Niveibacterium microcysteis: one gene and its partners. The protein of the gene in region 1 binds, or shares a complex with, the protein of each later gene. Links are inferred from orthologs where the notes say so. Each region holds a gene or a part of one and is shown in the gene's direction. Other genes may lie near its edges. The genes, in order: dnaN, holB, dnaX and dinB.

Evidence for each region.
Region 2: the proteins of dnaN (region 1) and holB are in contact, whole or in part, in a cryo-EM structure (PDB 8GIZ), measured with the Escherichia coli proteins. The link is inferred for Niveibacterium microcysteis from one-to-one orthologs.
Region 3: the proteins of dnaN (region 1) and dnaX are in contact, whole or in part, in a cryo-EM structure (PDB 8GIZ), measured with the Escherichia coli proteins. The link is inferred for Niveibacterium microcysteis from one-to-one orthologs.
Region 4: the proteins of dnaN (region 1) and dinB are in contact, whole or in part, in a solved structure (PDB 1OK7), measured with the Escherichia coli proteins. The link is inferred for Niveibacterium microcysteis from one-to-one orthologs.

The regions. Positions count from the first base shown.
Region 1 is NZ_CP071060.1:1,148-3,990, forward strand. It holds dnaN (DNA polymerase III subunit beta), read left to right. Parts: upstream 1-791; coding sequence 792-1,895; downstream 1,896-2,843. Other genes in the region: dnaA (chromosomal replication initiator protein DnaA), read left to right, coding at 1-278; gyrB (DNA topoisomerase (ATP-hydrolyzing) subunit B), read left to right, coding at 2,021-2,843. UniProt on the Escherichia coli protein: Confers DNA tethering and processivity to DNA polymerases and other proteins. Acts as a clamp, forming a ring around DNA (a reaction catalyzed by the clamp-loading complex) which diffuses in an ATP-independent manner freely and bidirectionally along dsDNA.
Region 2 is NZ_CP071060.1:2,497,458-2,501,780, reverse strand. What follows is about bases 693-3,692. They hold holB (DNA polymerase III subunit delta'), read left to right. Parts: upstream 693-1,670; coding sequence 1,671-2,714; downstream 2,715-3,692. Other genes in these bases: JY500_RS11245 (TatD family hydrolase), read left to right, coding at 3,164-3,692; JY500_RS11250 (PilZ domain-containing protein), read left to right, coding at 2,711-3,076; tmk (dTMP kinase), read left to right, coding at 1,057-1,674; mltG (endolytic transglycosylase MltG), read left to right, coding at 693-1,060. Also shown: more of mltG, read left to right, coding at 53-692; more of JY500_RS11245, read left to right, coding at 3,693-3,934; JY500_RS11240 (ankyrin repeat domain-containing protein), read left to right, coding at 3,934-4,323. UniProt on the Escherichia coli protein: Part of the beta sliding clamp loading complex, which hydrolyzes ATP to load the beta clamp onto primed DNA to form the DNA replication pre-initiation complex.
Region 3 is NZ_CP071060.1:3,414,787-3,419,075, reverse strand. The notes cover bases 507-3,472. They hold dnaX (DNA polymerase III subunit gamma/tau), read left to right. Parts: upstream 507-1,030; coding sequence 1,031-2,914; downstream 2,915-3,472. Other genes in these bases: recR (recombination mediator RecR), read left to right, coding at 3,328-3,472; JY500_RS15505 (YbaB/EbfC family nucleoid-associated protein), read left to right, coding at 2,930-3,265; JY500_RS15515 (hypothetical protein), read right to left, coding at 670-873. Outside these bases: 23S rRNA (guanosine(2251)-2'-O)-methyltransferase RlmB, read left to right, coding at 1-377; more of recR, read left to right, coding at 3,473-3,918; JY500_RS15495 (rhomboid family intramembrane serine protease), read left to right, coding at 3,983-4,289. UniProt on the Escherichia coli protein: Part of the beta sliding clamp loading complex, which hydrolyzes ATP to load the beta clamp onto primed DNA to form the DNA replication pre-initiation complex.
Region 4 is NZ_CP071060.1:3,507,241-3,511,339, reverse strand. Bases 1-2,776 are described here. They hold dinB (DNA polymerase IV), read left to right. Parts: upstream 1-718; coding sequence 719-1,834; downstream 1,835-2,776. Other genes in these bases: JY500_RS15930 (M15 family metallopeptidase), read left to right, coding at 2,741-2,776; JY500_RS15935 (hypothetical protein), read right to left, coding at 1,865-2,713; htpX (protease HtpX), read right to left, coding at 1-411. In the rest of the region: more of JY500_RS15930, read left to right, coding at 2,777-3,664; JY500_RS15925 (PAAR domain-containing protein), read left to right, coding at 3,678-3,944; JY500_RS15920 (hypothetical protein), read left to right, coding at 3,955-4,099. UniProt on the Escherichia coli protein: Poorly processive, error-prone DNA polymerase involved in translesion repair and untargeted mutagenesis. Copies undamaged DNA at stalled replication forks, which arise in vivo from mismatched or misaligned primer ends.

The DNA.
Region 1 (2,843 bases):
TCGAGCTGATCCAGAAGACCGTCGCCGACTACTACAAGATCAAGGTCGCCGACATGCATTCGAAGAAACGCACCCGCGCCATCGCCCGCCCGCGCCAGGTTGCGATGTTCCTCGCCAAGGAACTCACACCCTCCTCGCTGCCGTCCATCGGCGAGGCCTTCGGTGGCCGCGACCACACCACGGTGTTGCACGCATGCCGGACGATTGCTGAGCTTCGACTCGCTGATCAACAGCTCAACCACGATCTGCATGTGTTGACGCAGACCTTGCGTGGTTGACGCCGAAAACTGTGGATTCAGGGTGGATAGAGCAAGGGGGCGTTTGGGGACAAGCTTGAAGATATCGAGATGGCTGGAAACCGTCCCCACTTGTTCATCGGATAGTACCGTCGTTCCAAACAGGGTTTCAGACCGTTCAAGCGATTGTTTTTATTGTGTAATTTTCACTTATGCACAGAAACAGGTCTTGGTTTACTAATAGTAGTTATATGTTTACAAGATCTTGTTAACAACTGACTGTGAAGCGAATGCGTGTTCTGCGTCGATTGTTTGACCATCGGCTGACCAAAATCGAAACCGCATCAGTGTGAATATTCAGTGGGAAGACCGTGGCAAGATTTGGGGATAAGCGCATCAATTCGGTCGATGAGCAAAACACTCCCCAGTTGTTCATCAAACGCTACGCAGTTTATGAACAGGGTTTTAAGTGCATTAAGCGATTGTATCTATTGGATATTCTGTGTTTATCCACAGAAACCGGGTGCAGTTAACTAATAATAGAGGTTTACTTAAATGCTTCTGTTAACAGCTTCTCGTGAAGCCTTGTTGGGCCCCCTGCAGTCGGTTTCAGGGATCGTCGAAAAACGGCACACGCTGCCGATCCTGTCGAACGTGCTGATCGAAAAGCACGGTGACGACGTCACGCTGCTTGCTACTGACATCGAGATCCAGATCCGCACCTCCGGCCTTGCCAGCGGCGGTACCGACGCCAGCTTCACGGTCGGCGCGCGCAAGTTCCAGGACATCCTCCGCGCCCTGTCTGATGGCACCGAGGTCAACCTCAAGCTCGAGGCAAACCGCCTGTCCCTGCACGCCGGCAAGAGCCGCTTTGCGCTGCAGACGCTGCCTGCGTCCGACTACCCCCGTATGCAGTTCAACGATGCCGAGGCGGTCAGCTTCACGGTGTCGCAGAAGGCCTTCAAACGCCAGCTCGCCCAGGTCGCCTACTCGATGGCGGCACAGGACATCCGCTACTACCTCAATGGCCTTTTGGTTGTTGCTCAGGGCAACGAACTGCGCATGGTGGCCACCGACGGTCACCGCCTTGCATTCGCTTCGGCCGAAATCGACGCGGATTTGCCGAAAACCGAAGTCATCCTGCCCCGCAAGACGGTGCTTGAGCTCGCTCGCCAGCTGGCGGATAGCGATGAACCCCTCGAAATCGCCCTCGCCGGCAATCAGGCACGCTTCCGCTTTGGCCCGATCGAGCTGATCACAAAGCTCATCGACGGCAAGTTCCCGGACTACGAGCGCGTGATTCCGCAAAACCATCCGAAGCTGCTGATTCTTGGCCGGACGATGTTGCTGGCGTCGCTGCACCGCGCCGCAATTCTCACCAACGAGAAGTTCCGGGGCGTTCGTGTGGTACTGTCCTCTGGTAGCCTCAAGATCATCAGCTCGAACGCCGAGCAGGAAGAGGCTCAGGAAGAGATCGAAGTCGACTACGCCGGCGACTCGGTCGACATTGGTTTCAATGTCACCTACCTGCTCGATGTGCTGACGAACTCAGCCACCGACGAGATCGAGCTGCGGCTCAACGATGGCAACTCCAGCGCGCTGATCACCCTGCCGGGCGACGAGCGCTTCAAGTACGTCGTGATGCCGATGCGGATCTAAGCCGACAGTCATTCCCAGCGTTAGGCCACGGAATTGCAGGCGGGCGCGAACGGCTCATTCAGCCGTTCGCGCCTGGTCGTATGATCCGCGGCGATGAATTTCAGTTTTTGAAGCAAGGTCACCCGATGTCCGAACAGAACCAGCAACCCGCCTACGACGAAGACAGCATCCAGCAGCTTGAAGGGCTGGAGGCCGTGCGCAAGCGCCCTGGCATGTACATCGGTGACACCTCTGACGGCACCGGTCTGCACCACATGGTGTTCGAAGTCGTCGATAACGCGATCGACGAAGCGCTGGCGGGCCACTGCGACGACATCGTCGTCACGATCCACACCGACAACTCGATCTCGGTCACCGACAACGGTCGTGGCATTCCGGTCGGCATCAAATTCGACGACAAGCACGAACCCAAGCGCTCGGCGGCTGAGATCGTCATGTGCGTGCTGCACGCAGGCGGCAAGTTCAACCAGAACAGCTACAAGGTCTCAGGCGGTCTGCACGGCGTTGGTGTGTCGTGTGTGAATGCGCTCTCGAAATGGCTGCGGCTGACGATTCGTCGCGACGGCAAGAAGCACTTCCTCGAGTTCAACCGCGGCCACGCCGTGGACCGCCTGCTCGAAGTGCAGAACGGGGTCGAAGTCTCGCCGCTTCGCGTCATCGGTGACACCGAGAAACGCGGCACCGAAGTGCACTTCCTTGCCGATGAAGAGATCTTCGGCACCGTCGAATTCCATTACGAGATTCTCGCGAAGCGTCTGCGCGAGCTCTCCTTCCTGAACAACGGCGTGCGCATTCGCCTGATCGATCAGCGCACCAACCGCGAGGAAGACTTTGCCTTCTCCGGCGGCGTGCGTGGCTTCGTCGAGTACATCAACCGTGCGAAGACGGTGTTGCACCCCAACGTCTTTTACGCGGCCGGTGCCACTCAGGTGCCGGTCAGCGGTGGCG
Region 2 (4,323 bases), 2.5 Mb from region 1 along the record:
CCGCGGGGCGCCTTTGCGTATTCGGCCCTTAATCCGCCACGCGGTTCCCTTGATGCGCCTTTTCTTCCGTCGTTTGTTGCTTGCTGTCACGCTCCTCGGCCTGATCTTCGCGCTGGTGCTGGCGTGGCGGGTCAACACGCCGCTTGCGCTGCGTTCCTCGCCGTTGGAGATCGAGATCGAGCAGGGCAGTTCGATGCGCCAGGTGGCGCGTCAGGTCGCCGCGTCCGGGGTGGATATCAATCCATGGCTGTTCGAAGCCCTGGCTCGTGCAAGCGGCCATGCGTCGCGAGTGAAGGCAGGGAGCTACGAGATTCTGGAGGGCGTGACACCGTGGACCTTATTGCAGAAACTGGTTCGCGGTGACGCGTCTCAAGGCGAGTTCGTACTCGTCGATGGCTGGACCTTCCGCCGATTGCGCGAAGAGCTGGCTCGCCTGCCTGGGCTCAAAGCCGATACGGCGAATCTGAGTGACCAGGAGGTGCTTGCGCGCCTGGGTGTCAGCGCCAGCAACGCCGAAGGTTTGTTCATGCCGGACACGTACTTTTACGCCAAGGGCGGCAGCGATCTCGCGCTGCTCGCGCGTGCCCAGCGCGCAATGGCCCGCCATCTCGATGGTGCATGGTCGAAGCGGGATCCGGATCTGCCTGTCAGCTCGCCTTACGAGGCGCTGATCATGGCCTCGCTGATCGAAAAGGAAACCGGTATCGCGGAGGATCGGCCACGCATCGCGTCGGTTTTCTACAATCGTTTGCGGATCGGTATGCCGTTGCAGACCGATCCCACGGTGATCTATGGTCTCGGCCCTAATTTCGACGGCAACCTGCGCAAGGCCGATCTGCAGGCCGATACGCCGTACAACACCTACACCCGTCGCGGCTTGCCGCCAACACCGATTGCGATGCCGAGCGAGGCAGCGCTGGCTGCGGCCTTGCACCCGCCGCGCACGCCCTACCTGTATTTCGTGGCTCGTGGCGATGGGTCGAGTGAATTCTCCCGTACCTTGGACGAACATAATCGCGCCGTCGCGCGCTATCAGAAACGCAAGGGCAACAACCGATGAGCGGACGCTTCATCACCTTTGAAGGGATAGACGGTGCTGGCAAGAGCACCCAGATCGCAGCCGCGGTGGCATTGATCGCTGGCCGAGGCCTCCAGGTCGTGCAGACGCGGGAGCCTGGCGGTACTCCGTTGGCCGAAAAACTGCGTGAACTGGCGCTGCATGAACCGATGCATCTTGAGACCGAGGCGCTGGTGATGTTCGCTGCGAGGCGGGAACATCTGGCCGCGAAGATCGAGCCGGCGCTGTCTGCCGGGCAGTGGGTCGTCTGCGATCGCTTCTCGGACGCGACGTACGCGTACCAAGTGGGCGGGCGTGGCCTTGCCGCGGACAAGTTTGCCGTGCTTGAGCAATGGGTCCATCCCCATCGCCAGCCGGATCTGACCTTCCTGTTTGATCTGGATCCCGCGATCGCCGCCGCGCGTATGGCGGCAAGCCGCAGCGAAGGCGACCGCTTCGAACGCGAGCAAGCCGACTTCTTTGCGCGCGTGCGTGCCGCCTACCTCGCGCGCGCTCGTGACTGTTCCGCGCGCTTCCATGTGCTGGATGCCACCCGGACGCCGGATGACATTCAGCGAGAGGTGGAAGAGGTGATCCGGGAGCGCTTCTTCGCATGATTCTTCCCTGGCATCAAACGCTGTGGACACGTCTGGCCGCCGCGGGCGAACGCGGGCACCATGCCTTGCTGCTGGCCGGCCCCCCAGGTGGCGGCAAGCGCCAGTTCGCCGAGGCGGTTGCCGCTGCGAGGCTGTGCGATCGGCCCGGCGCAGAGGGATACGCCTGCGGTGAGTGTGAGGCCTGCACCTGGCGCGCAGCGGGTACCCATCCGGATCTGTTCCGGCTCGTGCCTGAGGCGGACGAGGCCGCGGATGACGTCAGCGAGGCTGACAAGGAAAGTGCCAAGTCACGCCAGATCAAGGTGGAGCAGATCCGGCAGCTCCAGGACTCGCTCACCCGCAAGGGTCATCGTGGCGATCGCCGCGTGGTGCTGGTGGACCCTGCGGAGGCCATGAACGCCGTGACCGCAAACGGGCTCCTCAAGCTGCTCGAAGAGCCGCCGGTTGGCGTGCTGTTCCTTCTGATCACGCGCGCGCCGGATCGGCTGCTCCCGACCATTCGCAGCCGCGCGCAACGTTGGGATTTCCCAGCCCCGGATGCCGCTCAGGCGTCGGCCTGGCTGGCTGAGCAGGGGATCAAGGATTCGGCGACCTGGCTCGGCTTTGCTGGCGGTATGCCGGTTGCAGCAGAGGAACTTTCGTCCGGCCCGCTGGCGGCCTGTCGCGCTCGCTTCGTCAAGGACATCACGACCCTGCCACAACGCGACCCCGTCGAACTTGCCGGCACATGGGATACCTGGCTTCGAAGCAAGGATGCTCAGGCGGCCGCATTCGACATGCCGCGCCTGGCCGACTGGTTGTTGCGCTGGTATGCCGACCTGGCTGCAGCAGCCAGCGGTGCGCCGCTTCGGTATTTCACCGATGCAGAATCCGCTTTGCGTGGGCTGACGCGCGGCTGGAACGCCGAAGAAGCGCTCGGTTGCTACAATGATGGACTGAACCTGCGCCGCGTGGCGGCGCACCCGCTCAACGCACGCTTGCTGCTCGAAGATACCCTGCTGCGATACTGTCGCCGCCTCGCTACCGGGAGAACCGCATGAGTACGCCCCAGCCATCGACCATTGCGCGTCCAGCGGTGCTGTCGCTCAGCATCAACTCCAAGTCCGCACTGTTCGCGGCCTACATGCCTTTCATCCGCAACGGTGGCTTGTTCATCCCGACCAACAAGACCTATGGTCTGGGCGACGAAGTCTTCATGCTGCTGCAGTTGATGGACGATCCGGCCAAGCTGCCGGTCAAAGGCAAGGTCGTCTGGTGTACGCCGCCCAACGCCCAGGCCGGTCGTACGCAGGGCGTCGGCGTGCAGTTCACCGAAGACGAGAGCGGCTCCACCGTTCGCGCCAAGATTGAGCAAGTGCTCGGCGCGCATATCGGCTCGAATCGCCCCACCCACACCATCTGATTTGGCGTTCGCGCCGCGTCGTGCCACCGCGATCGTTTATCGCGTCGGCGGGCCGTCGCGTGCTTCTCGTAGCGCGCTTGGATAGCCATGTTTGTAGATTCACACTGTCACATCGATTTCTCTGATCTGGTCGACCTTGGCGAGAAGTTGTTCGCCGATATGCATCAGGCGGGCGTCACGCACGCGCTTTGTGCTGGCGTCAGCATCGAGCGCCTCCCTGGGGTACTCGCGATTGCGGAGGCGCGCCCCAACGTGTTCTGCTCCGTGGGCGTGCACCCGGAACACACCGAGGGTGAGGATCCGGATGCCGCGCGTCTGCAAGCACTCGCAGCGCACCCGAAGGTAGTGGCGATTGGCGAGACCGGGCTCGACTACTACTGGCACAAGGACAAGCCGGAATGGCAGCGCGAGCGTTTTCGCCAACATATCCGCGCAGCCCGCGCCTGTGGCAGGCCGCTGATCGTGCATACGCGCGATGCGGCGGATGACACCTTGCGGTTGATGCGCGAAGAGGGCGCCGATGCATGTGGCGGCGTGATGCACTGCTTTACGGAGTCTTGGGATGTCGCCGCCGGCGCGATGGAGCTGGGCTTCTACATTTCCTTTTCCGGCATCGTTACCTTCAAGAACGCTGCGCAGATCAAGGATGTTGCGACACGCATGCCGCTCGATCGCATGTTGATCGAGACCGATTCGCCGTATCTGGCGCCGGTTCCGTATCGAGGCAAACTCAACCAGCCGGCCTACGTGCCGCATGTCGCACACGAGATCGCGCGGCTGCGGGGTATCTCGGTCGATGAGGTCGCGGCAGCAACGACCGACAACTTCTTCCGCCTGTTCGCGGCGGCTGGCCGCTGATGAGGCTTGTCCCGGCGCTGCTGTTGGCGCTCACGGTTGCCGGTCCCGCGCTGGCGACCAGTCTTGATGCCGCACGTACCGGTGCCGAAATGGGGCGTGTGTCGGTGGTACGGGACTATCTCGACGAAGGCGGCGCCGTTGATGCCCTCGATTTCCGTGGCAGCACGCTCCTGATTCAGGCTGCAAGGACGGGCCAGACCGAGGTGGTGGCGCTGCTGCTCGCGCGTGGCGCAAACCCGGCCGTGCGCAGCGGCGCCGGTGAGAGCGCAATTTCACTCGCGGCGATGAACGGCCATCTCGACACTGTGGAGGCCTTCATCACCGCCAATGCGCCGCTGGAAGTGCCGAATGCCTGGTCGCCGCTCCACTACGCGGCGTACATGGGCCAT
Region 3 (4,289 bases), 3.4 Mb from region 1 along the record:
ATGCGGTGATTGCGCCGAAGGACCGCTCGGTCGGGCTCAACGCCACGGCGATGAAGGTTGCCAGCGGCGCTGCGGACACCGTGCCCTACATCACCGTGACCAACCTGGCCCGCACGCTGCGCGAGTTGCAGGATGCTGGCGTGTGGTGTGTCGGCGCGGCGGGCGAGGCGGAGAAGGACCTCTACGCCATCGACCAGCGTGGATCGCTCGCCTGGGTGCTGGGTGCTGAGGGTGATGGGCTGCGTCGACTCACGCGCGAAACCTGCGACGAGTTGGCGAAGATACCGATGTACGGCTCGGTCGAGAGCCTCAACGTCTCGGTTGCCAGCGGAATCTGCCTGTTTGAGGCGAGGCGGCAGCGCACGCGTAGCGCCTAAGGCGATTGCTCGGCGGTTCGCCCTCTGCGCAGCGCCAAGTATCGGCTGCGCAAGGGCTGCGGCGACCTCGCGTCGTTAGACGGCGCATTGCCGCGCAGATGTCCGCTTTCGCCGTGTTATGATTCGGCGTGGCGGGTCTCCTCGCATTGCAGCGTGGGAATCTGGTCAGGTCCGGAAGGAAGCAGCCATAACCGCTCCCTGCAAGTGCCGGGGGTCAGGCTCGCCACCCTGACTACGAGAAGGGCGCCGAAGGAAACTTCGGCGCCCTTTGCTTTTTCAGCGCGGTGCGTCCTTACGTCGCGATGCCGACATGCTTGCCGATACCGTGCGCCGGTGAAACGATCGTGTGGATGCGCGGGTCGAGATGCGGCGTCCGGTCTGCTCCGATCGCGCTGGCGCCCTGCATGGCCAGAACCGTTACACCGCCCATGAAGATGGCGAGCCCAAGGCTGCGGCGCGCGCGGCGCAGGGTGTGGCTGCGAGTGATCTGGTTCATGGTGGCCTCCCGTTGCTCTGTTGGTGTTGCCCAGTGTGGTCGTTTGGTTTCGGTAGGGCCAATTGATTAAAGCAACCATTGTCATCAGGTTTGCCTATCGATCGGCTACGCCGCACCGCTCGCGGGGCCCCTCCGACCCTCTGCTAGAATCCCCCGCATGAGTTACTTGGTGCTGGCGCGCAAATGGCGCCCAAAAAGCTTCGACACCCTCGTCGGGCAGGAGCATGTGGTGCGCGCGCTGACGCATGCGCTGGCCACCGGCCGCCTGCACCACGCCTGGCTCTTTACCGGCACGCGAGGGGTCGGCAAGACGACGATCTCGCGCATCCTCGCCAAGGCCTTGAACTGCGAGACCGGGGTGACGGCGACCCCGTGCGGCGTGTGTTCGGCCTGCCAGGAAATCGATGCCGGGCGCTTCGTCGATTACGTCGAGATGGACGCCGCGAGCAACCGTGGCGTGGACGACATGGCCTCGCTGCTGGACAAGGCGGCTTATGCGCCGACCCGCGGTCGCTACAAGGTCTACATGATCGACGAAGTGCACCAGCTCACCGGGCATGCGTTCAACGCGATGCTCAAGACGCTGGAAGAGCCGCCCGCGCACATGAAGTTCATCCTCGCGACCACCGATCCGCAGAAGATTCCGGTGACCGTGCTGTCGCGCTGCCTTCAGTTCAATCTGAAGCAAATGCCGCCGGGGCACATCGTCGATCACCTGTCGCGCATCCTTGAGCAGGAGAACGTGCCCTTCGAGGCCGGCGCCTTGCGCCACCTCGCGCGCGGCGCGAATGGTTCGATGCGTGATGCGCTGTCCTTGCTTGACCAGGCGATCGCGCATGGCGCGGGCCGTGTCGAGGAGCAGGGCGTGCGCGACATGCTGGGCTCGGTTGGCGAGGATCAGCTCTACGCGCTTGTGGAAGGCCTTGCGGCACAAGACCTTCCGGCGATGCTGGCGGTGGCCGACGAGATGCAGGCCCGTAGCCTCAGTTTTGAAGCCGCATTGCAGGCGTTTGCCAGTCTCCTCCACCGCCTTGCGCTGACCCAGTTCGCGCCGCAGGCCATCATGGACCTGCAGGAGCGTGCGCAGCTTGAAGCGTTGGCCGCGCGTTTTGATCCGGAATTCCTGCAGCTGGCCTATCAGATCGCGATTCATGGTCGCGACGATCTTGCGCTGGCGCCGGATCCCTATGCCGGATTCACGATGACACTGCTGCGCCTGCATGCGTTCCGGCCGGAGATGCCGGGCGATGCACGCGGTGCGCAGGGTGGGGCGCCCTCGGGTGGCGGTGCGCCGCGCGCGCGACCAATGCCGGCCGCTCCGCAGGTCGCAACCACTGCGCCACAGACACAGGCTGCACCCGCCGCGGCACCGCACGCGCAAGCGCCGGTGGCGGTGTCGACGCCGCGCGAGCCCGCGCCTGATCCCGAACCAGAGCCTGCTGCGCCAGCGCCGGCTGTCGCTGCACCGCAAAGCGAACCGCCGTTTGATCCAGGTTTTGATGACCGCTACGAACCGGTACTCGAGCCGGATTTCGAACCGCCATTTGATCCACCCTATGTGCAGGCGGAGGCACGTACCGCTGCGCCAGCTGCACGCGAAGCCGCGCAGAAGCCTGTCGACGTGGCGCCTGCGGTTGTCGAACCGGCGAGCTGGAATGGCGCGCTCGACGACTGGCATGGCATGGTTGCCGCGATGCGGCTGGGCGGACTGGTGCGTGAGCTCGCGCAGCAATGCGAGCTGCTGGGTTTCGATGGTTCCTTGGTGCGCTTGCGCCTGCCCGAAACGCACAAACATCTTGCCGCGATGCAGAGCACGCGCGACAAGTTGCAGGACGCGCTAACCGCCTTGTTGGGGCGCGCTGCGCGTCTTGGTATTGAGATTGGCGCCGTTGCCAGTGAAACGCCGGCACAGCGCAACCAGATTGAAAAGCAGCGTCGCCATGCTGATGCCGTGGCGGCGCTGGAGGCCGATCCCTTCGTGCGCGAAGTGATCGAACGATTCGACGCGACGCTTGTGGAAGCGTCGGTAAAACCGCTTTAAGAAGGAGAGCAAGCGATGTTCAAGGGTGGTGGCATGGGCAATCTGGCCGGGCTGATGAAGCAGGCCCAGCAGATGCAGGAAAACATGAAGAAGGCGCAGGAAGCCCTGGCGCTGATCGAGGTCGAGGGTGCGTCGGGTGCCGGTATGGTCAAGGTTCAGATGACCTGCAAGTACGATGTGCGCCGTGTGACGATTGATCCCTCGGTCATGGATGACAAGGAAATGCTTGAAGACCTCGTCGCCGCCGCCATGAACGATGCGGTGCGCAAGGTTGAAGCCACCACGCAGGAGAAGATGGCCGGCTTCACCGCCGGACTCAACCTGCCGCCGGGCATGAAACTGCCCTTCTGAGCCAATGGCGCGCGGTGCTCTGCCAAGTGCGGAGCTACGCGCCTCACAACTGAAGCGACTGCATGCCTGCCGCCCTAGACGAACTGATTGATGCCTTGCGCGTGTTGCCAGGCGTGGGGCCGAAGTCCGCCCAGCGTATGGCCTATCACCTGCTGCAGCGTGATCGTCAGGGCGCAGGGCGTCTCGGTCGGGCGCTGGAAGGCGCGCTTGCGCACATCCGCCATTGCAATCGCTGCAATACCTTCACCGAGGCCGAGGTCTGCGATCGCTGCCTCAATCCTGCGCGCGATCCGCAGCAGCTTTGCGTCGTGGAGATGCCGGCCGACCTCGCGATGATGGAGCAGACCCACGCCTACCGCGGCATGTACTACGTGCTGATGGGGCGCGTCTCACCACTCGACGGTATCGGCGCGCGCGAACTGCGGCTCGACCGCCTGTTGGCGCGAGCGACCGACGGCACCGTGCAGGAAGTGATCCTCGCGACGAACTTCACCAACGAGGGTGAAGCGACTGCGCACTACGTCGGCGAGATGCTGCGCGCGCGCGGGCTGAAGGTCAGCCGCATCGCCCGCGGGCTGCCGGTCGGCGGCGAGCTGGAACACACCGATATCGGAACAATCGCGCAGGCGCTGGTCGAGCGCCGCGCGCTCTGAGGGCTGCAAGCTGGACGAACAACGCTTCCTCGATCTGTTGTTCGGGCGCATCAAGCGCCCGTGGGTGACCACCGTGCTGCTGCTGGCCAACGGTTTGGCATTCGGCTGGCTGATGCTGCGCAGCCACGGCTTGCTGCAGATCGACAGCCGGGTGCTGATTCGCGCCGGCGCACTGTACGGCCCGGCGGCACTGACGGGCCAGACATGGCGTGTCGTCACCGCGCTGTTCCTGCACGGCGGGCTGATGCACATCGCGATGAACATGTTCGCGCTGTGGCAGGTCGGTGCGGTGACCGAGCGACTCTTTGGGCACCGCAACTTCCTGCTGACCTACGCCGGAGCGGGCCTGCTCGGCTCGCTCGCGAGCCTGT
Region 4 (4,099 bases), 3.5 Mb from region 1 along the record:
GGGCCGCATGTTGTGCAGAAGCCCGGTTGACACGGCCACCAGGGCGTTGTTGCGGCTCGGTCCGGTGGCGAACGCGTTGAGCTCCGGCGAGTCATACACCGCCACTTCCGGCATCTTGATGCCAGCGGCCTGCGCCTGACGCGCCACCGTGTCGAGCAGCCAGGCCTCGACCTGATTGCGCGGTTGCGTGATGACCTGGGCGCCGGTCGAGAACTTGGCCATCCACTTCGAAATGGCGAGCGACACAAAGGCGCCACCGAAGCCGAAGATCGCGCAGAACACGAGCAGGCTCTGCAGGTTCAGGCTGCCGTTGGCTTCGAGGTAGCGATCCAGCCCCAACAGACGGGCGGTGATCGACAGCAGGATGACGATCGCGACGTTGGTCGCGACAAGCAGCAGAACGCGTTTCACAGGTTTTCCTTTCAATGCGCGTTGATCGATCCGGCGCACGGCCCGTGAAACGAAAAGGGCCTTGCGCCGTTGCCGGACAAGGCCCCTCTCCGTTGGATGGACGAGCGACCGCGCCGGACATGCCGGTAACGGTCTCGCTCGCGGCCCCTCGCGGGCCCGCCTGTGCGCCGGATCGCGTCAGCGATCGTGGTGACGACGCAGCAGAAGTGAGCTACTCCCCATCAACCGCACCGGCTCTCCTGAACCGGTACGCTGGTGTAGATGGCGACGGCAGCGGAAAGTTCAACCCCTCCGGTAAACTTTCGCGATGTTTCCGAATCGCCGCATCGCCCACCTCGACATGGACGCGTTCTTCGCGTCGGTCGAACTGCTGCGCCAGCCCGAACTGCGCGGGCTACCGGTGGCAATTGGCGGCATCGGCGACTCGCGCACGCCGGAAGGGCGTGCGCAGTTGCTGGCGAGCCGCGGCGTGCTCACCACCGCGACCTATGAGGCGCGGGCCTTTGGCTGCCGTTCAGGGCAACCGATCCGCACCGCGCTGCGCCTATGCCCTGATCTGATCGTGCTGCCGGTGAATTTCGGCGCGTATCGGCATTACTCGCGCCTGTTCAAGGCGGCCGTGGCCGAAGTTGCCGACTGCATTGAAGATCGCGGCATCGATGAAATCTATATCGACCTGACCGATGTGCCGGGCGATACCGAAACGCTTGCGCGGGCAATCAAGGCGCGGGTTACGGCGGCGACCGGCCTGACCTGTTCGATCGGGATCGCGCCGAACAAGTTGATCGCAAAGATCGCCTCTGATCTGGACAAGCCGAACGGGCTGACAATCATCGATGAATCGGCGATAGCAGCGCGGATCTGGCCGCTTGCAGTCAGCAAGATCAACGGCGTCGGCCCGAAGGCAAATTCAAAGCTCGAACAGTTGGGCATCCGCACGATCGGTGAACTGGCGGCCGCATCACCCCACATGCTGGTGCGGCACTTCGGCCAGAGCTACGGGCGCTGGCTGGCCGATGCCGGGGCGGGGCGCGACGAGCGGCCCGTTGAAACACATCAGGAGCCCAAATCGCGCTCAAGGGAGATCACCTTTCCCCACGACACCCGAGATCCGCTCACGCTGCTATCGGTGATCGTGAAGCTCTCTCGGCAGGTGGCTGCCGACCTGGCCGCCAAGGGCTACGTCGGCCGAAGCATCGGTGTGAAAGTGAAGTTCGATAACTTCGAGCAGGTAACGCGGGACCGCAAACTGACCTACGCCACCGCCGATTTCATGACGATCCGCGATGTGGCGGTCGATTGCCTGCGCCGCGTGCCGATCGAGCGAAAGCTCCGCCTGCTTGGCGTGAAGGTGGCTGAGCTGGAACCGCAACTCAAGGCGGAAGCGGAGCCGCTGGGCCAGACCCGCTCCCTGTTCGACTGAGGCGCTTGCCGCGCGTCGAATGTGCGCTGCTCAACGACTCGGGCAGGCCGGGTCGCTACCCCACAAGCCCTTGCAGATGCGCTTACGGCATAGCGTGCCTTCAAGCCCACCAAGCCGGTCACAACGCGCGACCAGTTCCGCGGTGCTGCCCTGCTGTGCACTGGGCCCCACCACGTCGCGGTTGGCCGTCTGCGCAGCGGTATGGTCAATGTGCGAGACCAGTGCAGCGAGCAGGGCGGTGTCCGCTTCGCCTTTTGGTTTGGTGCTGCGCGGTTTGGGCTTCTCGTTCAACGGCTTGTGCTGCGTCGCCTTGGGCGTCGCGCTTGAAGCGTGACGGGGCGTGACCTGCGTGGGTGCCTCGGCGGTGCGCGCCGCTGCGATTGGGGACGCAGTTGTCGCCCCTGTCTCGTCAGCGGTCTTGGCTGCGAGCGCTGGCTGCATGGCCTCGGCGGGATCCAGGGTGTCCACCATCGTTGCGCCAGGCGCGGGGTTAGCTACGACCGCAGCTGTCGCTTGGGATTGGGTCGGCTCTTCTGGCGCCACGCTTGCAACCGCCGGAGCCGCCGCATGTGCCGCAGCAGGCTTTGCTGGCGCGCGTTGCGCCACCGGCGGGGTCGGCGCTGCTTGCTCCGAGTTGCCGCCATTGACTACCGCCCACAGGGTGGCGCCGGCCAGCAACGCAAATGCCGAGGCGACTGCCGCAACGCCCGCGGTGGCCCAGCGCACCGAGGGCTGTGCCGGTTTCGGCGTCGCGAACGGAGCGAGCACGGCGATCTCCCGGTGCGGCGTGCGCGCATTGCCGGCAGGCTGTTCGAACAGCGATGGTCGACGGGCTGCTCCGGTCTGAACCGGGCTCGATTCCGGGGATGTCATGGGCATGAATATTAGCTGCGAGCAAATCGGATTATGCGAGAAGAATTACCTCATATGCCAAATGTATCGACTCGTATAATCCGATCGTCATTTTTTAAAGCCCTGGCGACGTTTGTGGAACTGCTCTTAGGTCTGTCCGCCCTCATGATTGTTGCCGTGCTCGGCGGGAGCCTGATGTGCTTTCCGGCGCTTCGCGATGCGGCGATACGCGGCATGCAACGGCAGGTGCAGTTGGCCTGCGGCGCGCAGCGTCGGATCGGCGCCAGCGGACGTGACGCCCTTGTCGTGATGGGTGCGAACGGCACCAGCATTGCCGCGCGTGGATGGAGCTGGGCCCGATCCAATCGCCGGGCGATCGGATTGAGCGCGGTGGCGGTGATCCTTCCTGTGGTGGGCGCAGTGCTGCTGTCGATGACCCGTCCGATGGCGGGCTTTGAGGATAAGGCCGAGGTTCGGGATCCGGTGCTCGCGGCCTTGCTTGACGGTGAGCATCTGGTGCCACCTCCGGCGCTACCGCCCGAGGTGTTCGTGACAGCCGAACTGCAGGCAGAGCGACCCGAGATTGCCTCCGCCAGCCGCGACTGGACCTTGATGGATGGTGAGTTCCGTCAGCGCATCCTGGTGTTGTTCCAGCAAATGAGCGAGCGCGGCTATGAACTGGCGCTGCTGGAGGGGTATCGCAGTCCAGAGCGCCAGGCGCAGCTTGCAGCCATGGGGCCGCATGTGACGCGTGCGGGCGCCTTTCAGAGCTATCACCAGTTTGGTCTTGCAGCGGACCTGGCGTTCTTTCGCGGCGGCAAGATCGTCATCAGCGAACGTGACCCATGGGCGATGGAGGGCTATCGCCTGCTCGGAGAACGGGCGGAGGCGCTGGGGCTGACTTGGGGCGGCCGGTGGAAGCTGATGGATTTCGGACACGTCGAACTGCGCCGGGCAGGTGTGCTCGGCCGCAAATGAACAGGAGCGGTACGTGGGGCGTCCATTTATTGTGATTGGGGACAAGACCAGCCACGGCGGCGTCGTGGTCGAGGGGAGCCCTCAGAGTGTAACGGGCGACAAGGCGATCGCGCGCGTTGGCGACAAGGTGACCTGCCCGAAGAAGGGCCATGGTGGCACCACGGTGATCGTCAGCGGCGACCCGACGTGCATGATCGATGGACGCCCGGCTGCGCGGCACGGGGACAAGACCGCGTGCGGCGCGGTGTTGATCGCGGGGCAGGCAAACACTTCGGACTGACCTGAATCGCATGTCTGGTCGCATCCGTTTCGTGCTTTTGTTGATCGCGCTGCTGGCCCTGTGCTGGGGCGGTGCGGTGCTGTGGTGGCAAAGCAGCCCCCAGGTCGTTACGCCGTCAGACTTGCTGGTCGGCCTGGTGTTGGTGCCCGTTGGCG